Regions from separate parts of the Cohnella sp. GCM10012308 genome, predicted to be linked through region 2. Evidence: predicted binding sites of a transcription regulator. Region 2 holds the regulator's gene; the other holds the start of a gene.
What was found. Region 2 encodes CtsR, which represses protease genes until heat stress. Its sites were predicted from a motif close to ATGGTCAATAAAGGTCAAACA; they were not measured.
Positions count from the first base shown of each region.

Region 1 (4,455 bases), on a different contig from region 2:
GAGCTTGCGCCGGCGGGCCATGGCGCTAGCGTCCCCGATGCCGTGAACGACGATACGCGCGCTGCGGATCATGTCCACGACCTCCCGCACGTTCGGCTCCTGCATGATCGTCTGGTAGGCGTCCTCGCTCAGATGATCCGGCACGTGCAGCATCCGGTACCGGGCGCCCGTCCGCTTGGCGAGCTCGGAGGCGATCGTGTTGGCCTGGTAGTCTACGCTCTCGCCGAGACCGCCGCGCGCCGGCACGAACCAGTTGTCGCGCAGCGGCGAGGGCACCGAGAATTGGGAAGCCATGCGGGCCATCGTCGTGCCGCCCATGACGGCGACGACGTCGCCGGGACCGATGACGCGGCGCAGCACCTTGCTGCCCGCGCGGCCCAGCTCGCGCTTGGCCTCCTCGGAGACGTCGGAGTCGCCGGGAACGACGACCGCCTGCTTCAGGCCGAACCGCTTGCGAAGCGCCGCTTCCAGGTCGGACAGCCCGAACAGCTCGCGGACCATCGGCTCCATCTCGTCCAGCAGGCGGCGTCCGCGCTCGGTCAGGCTGACGCCCGTTGTCCCCGCCTCGACGAGGCCCTGCGAGCGGAGCAGGTCGAGCTCCGCCCGCAGCGTCCGCTCCGTCAGCTCCAGGCTAGCCGCCAGCGTCCGTCTGCCGCCCGTGCCCGTGACTCCGATGCGGCGCAGAATGTCGTAGCGCTTCTGCAGCACCTGCATGATATCGGGCACGAGCTTTTGTTGCATCTCGAGAATGTTCCGCATCCTTTACCGTCACTCCCTTGAATGCCGTATGCATATGGCCGGAATGCGACGGGGAATCACGGTATGGGACCAATTACGTCCCACTGTGACATTTTAAGTCCCACTTCCTGTTTTCATTTTATCGGATTCTCCGGCGCGTTGCAAGCCCAAGATACGGCCGCGGACGAAGCATGCGAGCCCCGCGCAGCCGCATGGACATGGGAAGACCTCGTACCCTTTTTACCCCGATCGAATCCTTTTCAAAGCCCTTGCTTTTCCACATCCTATCGCCTATAATGAATCTTGCTGTTATCGACATGCGCCCGTGGTCCAACGGATATGACGCAGGCCTCCGGAGCCTGAGATTGGGGTTCGATTCCCTACGGGCGCGCCATATTTCGTTCTAATAGGCTGTTTAGCCGAAACTTATGATGCAGCAGACGCGCCCGTGACATACGGGCGCTTTTTTTGACCTATGTTTGACTTTCTTTGACATTGGGTTCATGATCCATTAGAATGGATTCACGGTCGATCCGCGCCTTTCCGGGAGATTCGGAGCAAGGACCGCCACACCACTATTCACAACCCCGAGGAGGGATCACGCAATGAGCTTTGTCCCTATGGTCGTCGAACAGACTAATCGAGGAGAGCGGGCATACGACATCTATTCCCGTCTGCTCAAGGACCGCATCATCTTCCTGGGCACCCAGGTCAACGATGTGGTCGCCAACTCCATCATCGCGCAGATGCTGTTCCTCGCGGCCGAAGATCCGGAGAAAGACATCCACTTATACATCAACAGCCCAGGCGGCTCCATTACGGCCGGCATGGCGATCTTCGATACGATGCAGTACATCAAGCCGGACGTCTCCACGATCTGCGTCGGCATGGCCGCCTCCATGGGCGCGTTCCTGCTTGCGGCAGGCGCCAAGGGCAAGCGCTTCGCGCTGCCGAACGCCGAAGTGATGATCCACCAGCCGCTCGGCGGCGCCGAGGGCCAGGCGAGCGACATCGAGATCCGCGCCCGCCGCATCCTCAAGCTCCGCGACAAGCTGAACCGCATCCTCTCCGAGCGCACGGGCCAGCCGCTCGAACGCATCGAGAAGGATACGGACCGCGACAACTTCATGGAAGCCGAGACGGCAAGAGAGTACGGTCTCGTCGACAAGGTTATCGAGAAGGTTTAAGGGGAACCCGCTCAGCGCGTTCCATCGGCAAAAAGCCCGCATGAAGCGCCGTATCCCGGCGCTTCATGCGGGCTTTTGCTTTGGCCGGCGAACGCCCCGAACCTCCTGTTACAAAAAAGGCGCCGTTCCCCGCACACAGGGTCAGCGCCTCTTTTTAATAACCGTTTACTTCAGCTTGGCGTACTCCGCGTTCAGCTCCTCCATCCCCTGCGAGCCGCCGGCCTTCATCCACTTGTCGACCGCTTTGTGCCAGCCGGCATCGTCGATCTCGCCCAGAATATATTGCAACCTGGCGTCGTTCTTGATCTTGTCCAGCTCGCCGCTCTTCTCGGTGAGGGTCTGGGACTGGATGGAAAACGCCGGATTGGACACCGCGATCGTCACATTGTCGGCGAACATCTGCTTGACCTTGCCGGCCAGCGGCGTATCCTTCGCCTTCAGGGTGGGGATCTCGTCGCTGACGACGGACAACTGCACGATGGGCAGCCTGTCCTCGGTCCGCAGAGCAAGCTCCTGCTCCGTGGCGGCGACCAAGCCGTCCTCCAGATGATAATGCGTCCCTTCGATGCCCCATGCCAGCAGGTTGGCGACGTCTTCGTCGAACATCTTGTCGAAGAAGCCCAGAATGCCTCTCATCTGCTCTTCGGTTTTCACCGCGCTCTTAGGGAACATGAAGATGCCGTTGTACCCCGGCGAAGCCATGATCCGCTCGCCCTTCGGGCCCTCGATCCGCGAGATTACGTCGATTTCTCCCTGCGGATTGGTTTTCTTGACGGCGACGTCCATGCTCGGTGCATCGTCGAGTGCGGTGGAGATCATCATGCCCGCCTTGCCCCCCTCCAGCATCGCTCTGGACTGGCTGCCTTCGGTCACCGCGAAGTCCGGATTCACCAGCTTCTCGTCGTAGAGCCGCTTGAAGAACTTCAGCGCGTTCAGCTGCTCCTCCGTCGTAAAGCTCGGAATCAGCTTGCCGTCCCGCTCCTCGTAGTCGTTGCCCGCCCCGAAGAAGCCCGCCAGCATATGAAAATCGTTGAAGCCCTTGCGGGACACGAGACCGTAGGTGTCGTTCTTGCCGTTCCCGTCGGGGTCCTTCAGCGTAAAAGCCTTGATGACCTCGTACAGCTCATCCAGCGTTTTAGGCTCCGACAGTCCCACCTTGTCCAGCCAGTCCTTCCGGTAGATGATCCCGCCGCGCGCCAGCACCCGGGGACGGTACAGCGCATAGTTTTTGCCGTCATGGGAGGCATTCCGCAGAACATCCGGGTTGAGCTTGGCACTCAGATTGGGATAATCCTTCAGCATCGGACCGATCCCCCAGAAGGCGCCGGAACGGACGCCGCTTACGACGGCAGGGGCATAGATGACCCCATCCAGATGGGAGATGACCGTCGCCTGCTTCAGGTCGCCGGAGGCCAGACTGACGGACAGCTTATCCTTGTACGCCGCGTCCGGCACCCAGGTGATGTCCAGCTTGGTGTTCGTCATTTCCTCGAGCTTCTTGATAATCGGGTTGTTCTTGGGCGCTTCCGTGGAGTAATACGGCATCATCATGGAGATCACGAGCGGCGTTTTGGCCGTCTCCGAAGCGGCTGAGGGAGCGGCTGCGGAGGAGTTGCCAGACGGCGCGTTTGCCGTCCCCTCGTTATTCCCTCCGCACCCGGCCAGCAGTCCCGCAGACATCGCTCCGACGCCGATGACCGGCAATAGCTTGTTCCATCTTTTCATCCCGACAACCTCTCCCTTTGTTTAAAGTGTACCTCATATGTGAAAAGCCGGCAGCCTTTGCGGCCGATCAGCCTTTTACCGAGCCCAGCAGCACGCCCTTGGCGAAGTGCTTCTGCAAAAACGGGTAGACGAGAAGAATCGGCAGGTTCGCGAAAACGATGACCGCGGATTTGAGCGTCTGCTCCGGCGGAAGCACGAAGTCCGGGCCCATGTCCGTCGCGTCGCCTACGCCGCCTTGAGACAGAATGACGATTTGCCGCATCAGCACCTGCACCGGCCATTTATCGGGATCGTTCAGATACAGGATCGGCGCCAGAAACGCATTCCAATGGCCTACCGCATAAAACAGCGAGAACGTAGCGATGGCGGGCAGAGACAGCGGAATTACGATCCGGGCCAGAATATACGGATGGCTCGCGCCGTCCATCTTGGCCGATTCCTCGAGACCGTCGGGAAGCTGCTGGAAGAAGTTTTTGATGACGATCAGATTAAACGCGTTGATGGCGCCTGGAATGATGACCGACGAGAAGGAATTCAACATGCCCAACTGCTTGACCAGGATAAACGACGGTATCATGCCGCCGCTGAAGATCATGGTGAACAGCACGAGGAGCATGATACGGTCCCGGCCGAGCAAGGTCTTGTGTGCCAACGGATAAGCCATCAGGGTGGTCATGGCAATATTCACGAACGTGCCCGCCACCGTGATCAGCACCGTAACCCCCATGCTGCGTAGCACCGTATTCGTGCTGAGGATGTACGCGTAGGAGTCCCAGGATAGGACGCGCGGAAACAGAATGAACGA
Region 1 is NZ_JBHRYU010000005.1:38,931-43,385, reverse strand. It holds gene ACFOTD_RS08450 (sugar-binding transcriptional regulator) at 1-759, opposite strand, end outside; tRNA gene ACFOTD_RS08445 (tRNA-Arg) at 1,058-1,132, shown strand; gene clpP (ATP-dependent Clp endopeptidase proteolytic subunit ClpP) at 1,344-1,925, shown strand; gene ACFOTD_RS08435 (extracellular solute-binding protein) at 2,091-3,650, opposite strand; gene ACFOTD_RS08430 (carbohydrate ABC transporter permease) at 3,718-4,455, opposite strand, start outside.
Region 1: a site for CtsR is predicted at 1,215-1,235, ahead of clpP (ATP-dependent Clp endopeptidase proteolytic subunit ClpP). Genes of this name have one in related genera too.

Region 2 (4,455 bases):
GTGACCGGTTATTCTATCGTATTCGCGATTTCATCCATTACGTACAGCCGGCTGTCGGACTACGTGCCGATCAGACGGCTCGTCGTGATCAGCCTGCTGCTCTTCGGTCTTGCCGCTATCGTCGGTCTATTCGCCAACAGCTTCCTGATGCTGCTTATCGTACGGATCGTGCAGGCGACGGGAGCAGGCGCGATTCCTTCATTATCGCTGGTGCTTATCAGCCGGTATGTACCGGTTGAGCGCAGAGGCGCCGCGATGGCAATCATTATGTCCGCCGCATCGCTCGGTCTCGGACTGGGTCCGGTCGTCGGCGGAGCCGTCGTACAATACCTCGGCTGGCACTTCCTGTTTGCCGTCAGCGCTCTTACGCTCATCCTCGTGCCCCTGCTGGCGATCGTACTGCCGCGCGAACGCAAGGGCGCCGGCTCGCTCGACTTGCCGGGCGCGCTGCTGGCCGCGATCAGCACGACGGGCCTGCTCTTATTTTTGACGAACCACCAATGGTACATGCTCGCCGGCGGAGCCTTGGCGCTGATCTTGTTCGCCGTCCGCATCCGAACGGCCCGTAATCCATTCGTGATGCCGGCGCTGTTCGCGAACCGCAAGTACCTGTTGCTCAGCGCAGTCGGCGTCGCGGCGTATCTGTCCAGCTTCGCCACGCTGTTTCTGCTGCCTCAGATCCTGGTGCATCTCCACGGTCTCAGCGCGATCGAGTCGGGTCTCGTGATCTTCCCGGGTTCCCTGCTCGCGCTTCTGATGTCCCGGAAGGTCGGCGGCATCATCGACCGCAGCGGCAACGCGGCGATTATCCGTTACGTCCCGGTGCTTATCCTGCTCTCCGTCGCCTTGTTCGCGCTGTTGTCCGGGACGTCATACATGTCGATCCTGCTGATCTACATGCTGCTCAGCCTCGGCTTCACCTTCATGACCAGCAGCATCTCCAACGAGATGTCGCGGCTGCTGCCGGCCTCGCAGATCGGCTCCGGCATGGGGCTGTTCCAGCTTCTCCAGTTCGTGAGCGGCGCCTTCGGCGTAGCGTTGTCCGCGAGCGCGATCGACTGGCAGAAAAACCTGCCGCTGCACGAAGCCTACAGCAACATCTATTGGGGGCTGGTCGTCGTCGTGCTGCTGTCCATCGGCTGCGCCTACCTTTACCTCCGCGGCAGAGGCGCGAAGCCTGTGCTTGCTCCGGCCGTGCAAGCGGAACGTCCTTAAGCTATGATAGTTGTAGCATGAGGGAGGTTGGGAAAATCGCATGGACATTCGCCATTTGACGCTCGAGGATTTCGACGAGCGAATCGCATTATCCGAATTCGCCTTTCAATTCAAGCTGCCGCAGGACCGTCGGGAGACGGAGCTGCAGTACTTCCGGCCCGAGGAGCATCTTGGCGCCTTTGACGATCAAGGCAAGCTGCTGTCGGCGCTGATCCTGCTTCCGTTTCGCGTATGGGTGAACGGCACCAGCATGGAAATGGGGGGCATCGCGGGCGTGGCGACCTGGCCCGAGGCCCGTCGCCACGGCTGCGTATCTCGTCTCTTGCGCGCATCGTTGGAGAAAATGCGCGAGCAAGGGCAGACGGTCAGCATGCTGCATCCGTTCGCCTTTCCCTTCTATCGCAAATACGGCTGGGAAATGACTTGCGAGCGCAAAAAATACGAGCTCGAGCCGCGTCACTTTCCGGCGAAAAGAAATGAGCCCGGAAACGTCGAGCGCATAGCGCCGGATACGGCGGCGGTCGCGGGGCTGTATGCCAAAGCGGCATTGCGATATACGGGCACGCTGGACAGAACCGAGGAGTGGTGGACGCGCAAGCGGTGGAGCACGCCGGGCCTGCTTGCCTTGTATCGCAACGAGGCGGGCGAGCCGGAAGGCTATCTCCATTATCAGGTGGAAAATCGGGTCATGACGGTGCTCGAGTGGGTATCCGTCACGGAAGGGGCCCGCAGAGGGCTGTGGGACTTCGTCGGCAACCATGATTCCATGATCGACCGGCTCCTGTTGACGATGCCTTCGGATGACCCGCTGCCGTTTCTGGTCGCCGATCCCCGCTTCAAGCAGGAAACGCATCCGTACTTCATGTCGCGAATCGTAGATGCCGAAGCGTTCGTATCCCAATACCGGTTCGCCTCCGGCGCGGAAGATTCGCTGCTGCTTCGCCTCCAGGATGCGCATGCCGCCTGGAACGACGGTACGTTCCGGCTGTCGATCGGGGCGGACGGGAAAGCGGAGATGGCTCGCGCGGAAGACGATTCCGCTGCTGCGGTCACGCTCGATATTCAGACGCTGACCGCGCTGCTATTGGGCGGGCGCCGTCCGGGATTGTTGGCCGAGGCCGGAAGACTGGGCGGCGATTCGTATGTCGTCGATCTGCTCGAGCGCCGCGTGCCGAGATACGATACGTATTTGATGGACTTTTTCTGAAAGACCGAGAAAGGCGCATTGCCAATTCGTCCAATTTGGGCGGCATTTGCATTGCGCCTTTTGCAACCATTGCAGCTCGGTGACTGCTGCTCAAGTAGGAGGCCGGCGCTACGACTTTGGACCTTTGGCAGCTTCGTACCTGTCGAGCGCCTCCTGGACGAGATCCCTGCCGGGGAGCTTCGAATTGATACGCAGCAGTAGAACGATTGCGATTACGAGCAGAATCGTATTAACAATGGCCATGAAGGATCACCGCTTCCAATGAGATTTATAATGTAAATGATAACCAGTTCGGTAGGAGAAGAAAAGCGCAAGCACACGATCGTTAAACAGACCCGAATCGGTGCATACTGAGGAGGAGAGCGACTAGGCGCCCGCTGCCGGACGGAATAACCGGCGGGGTTGCATTTTATTATAAAGTGCGTATAATATGGTTATAGTCAAAGAAAGTCAAAGTCAGAAGTCGAAGCCGTTCTCCGGAAAGGGGGTTAGGCTCTTGCTATGCGTAACATATCCGATCTGATCGAGCACTATCTGAAGCAGATTTTGCAGAGCAGCGCAGGCTCGATCGAGATTCAGCGGGGTGATCTCGCGGAGAGGTTCTCATGCGTGCCCTCCCAGATCAACTACGTCATCAGCACGCGGTTTACGCTCGAAAAGGGGTATAGTGTAGAGAGTAAACGAGGAGGCGGAGGCTACATCCGCATTCAGCGCGTGGACCTCCCCTCGCTGGAAGCCGTGCAGCGTCTGCTGCATCAGAGCGCAGGCAGCCGTATTGACGAAAACAAGGCCAACGGTTTGATCTATCAGCTCGAAGAGGCCGGCATCGTTACCGCCCGGGAGGCGCATCTAATGCGCACCGCGCTGTCAACGGAGGCGCTGCCGCTTAAGCAGCCGTTGCAGGACGAGCTGAGGTCCAACCTGATGCGGGTCATGCTGCTGGCGCTTCTCGCGCGTTAGATTTTTCCAATATCATGTTACCTAACCTATATAGCCGTGGGGAGGAGATCAAGGTGGTATGCCAGGAGTGCGGCCAGAGGCCGGCTACGCTTCATTTTTCAAAGTACGTCAACGGAGAAAAGACGGAGCTGCACATATGCGAGGCATGCGCGAGGGAGAAGGGCGAGCTCATTCCGGGCACGTCGTCAGGCTTTTCCATCCATAATCTGCTCTCCGGCCTCATGGACTTCGACCCCTCCGGATTGTCCGGCGCCAAAGCGCAAGTCCAACAGCAGCAGCGCTGCGAGGGCTGCGGGATGACGTACGGTCAGTTCAGCAAGCTCGGCCGGTTCGGCTGCGCCCATTGCTACAAGCAGTTCGCGGAACGGCTCGATCCTTTGTTGAAGCGGGTGCACGGGAATACGGTCCATGTAGGCAAAGTACCGAAGCGGGCCGGCGGACTGGTCAGGCTGCGTCGCGAGATCGACGGCTTGAAGCGGGAGATGCAGAGCCGGATCGAAGGCGAGGATTTTGAATCCGCGGCCGACCTGCGCGACCGCATCCGCGAGCTCGAGCGCGAAGTCCAGAACGGTTAGGGGGCACGGCACATGGGTAATCGGAAATATACCGCGGAGGCGCTGAGCCCCTGGATGAAGGAAGACGCGCCGGATCGCGACGTCGTGCTGAGCAGTCGGGTCCGCATCGCCCGGAACTTGCGGCATCTGCCGTTTCCGATGATGTCCAGCGCCGACCAAGCTTCCGAAGCGATGGATCGGCTGCTGTCGGTAAACGAGAGCGGCAGGCTGAACGGGCTCGGGGAAGTCAGCAGCGTGCGCCTGTCCGAGCTGAGCGAGCTGGAGAAACAGGTGCTGGTGGAAAAGCATCTGATCAGCCCGGCGCTTGCGAATCAGGCCCAACATGCCGCGCTGATGCTCGGCCCCGGCGAAGACGTCAGCCTGATGGTGAACGAAGAGGACCATTTGCGCATTCAATGTCTGCATGCGGGATTTCAATTAAAGGAGACCTGGGATACCGCGAGCAAGATCGACGATATCTTCGAGGAGGCCGTCGACTATGCCTTCGACGAGAAGTAC
Region 2 is NZ_JBHRYU010000041.1:1,571-6,025, forward strand. It holds gene ACFOTD_RS30080 (MFS transporter) at 1-1,215, shown strand, start outside; gene ACFOTD_RS30085 (GNAT family N-acetyltransferase) at 1,256-2,422, shown strand; gene ACFOTD_RS30090 (hypothetical protein) at 2,531-2,665, opposite strand; gene ACFOTD_RS30095 (CtsR family transcriptional regulator) at 2,924-3,382, shown strand; gene mcsA (protein-arginine kinase activator protein McsA) at 3,436-3,957, shown strand; gene ACFOTD_RS30105 (protein arginine kinase) at 3,970-4,455, shown strand, end outside.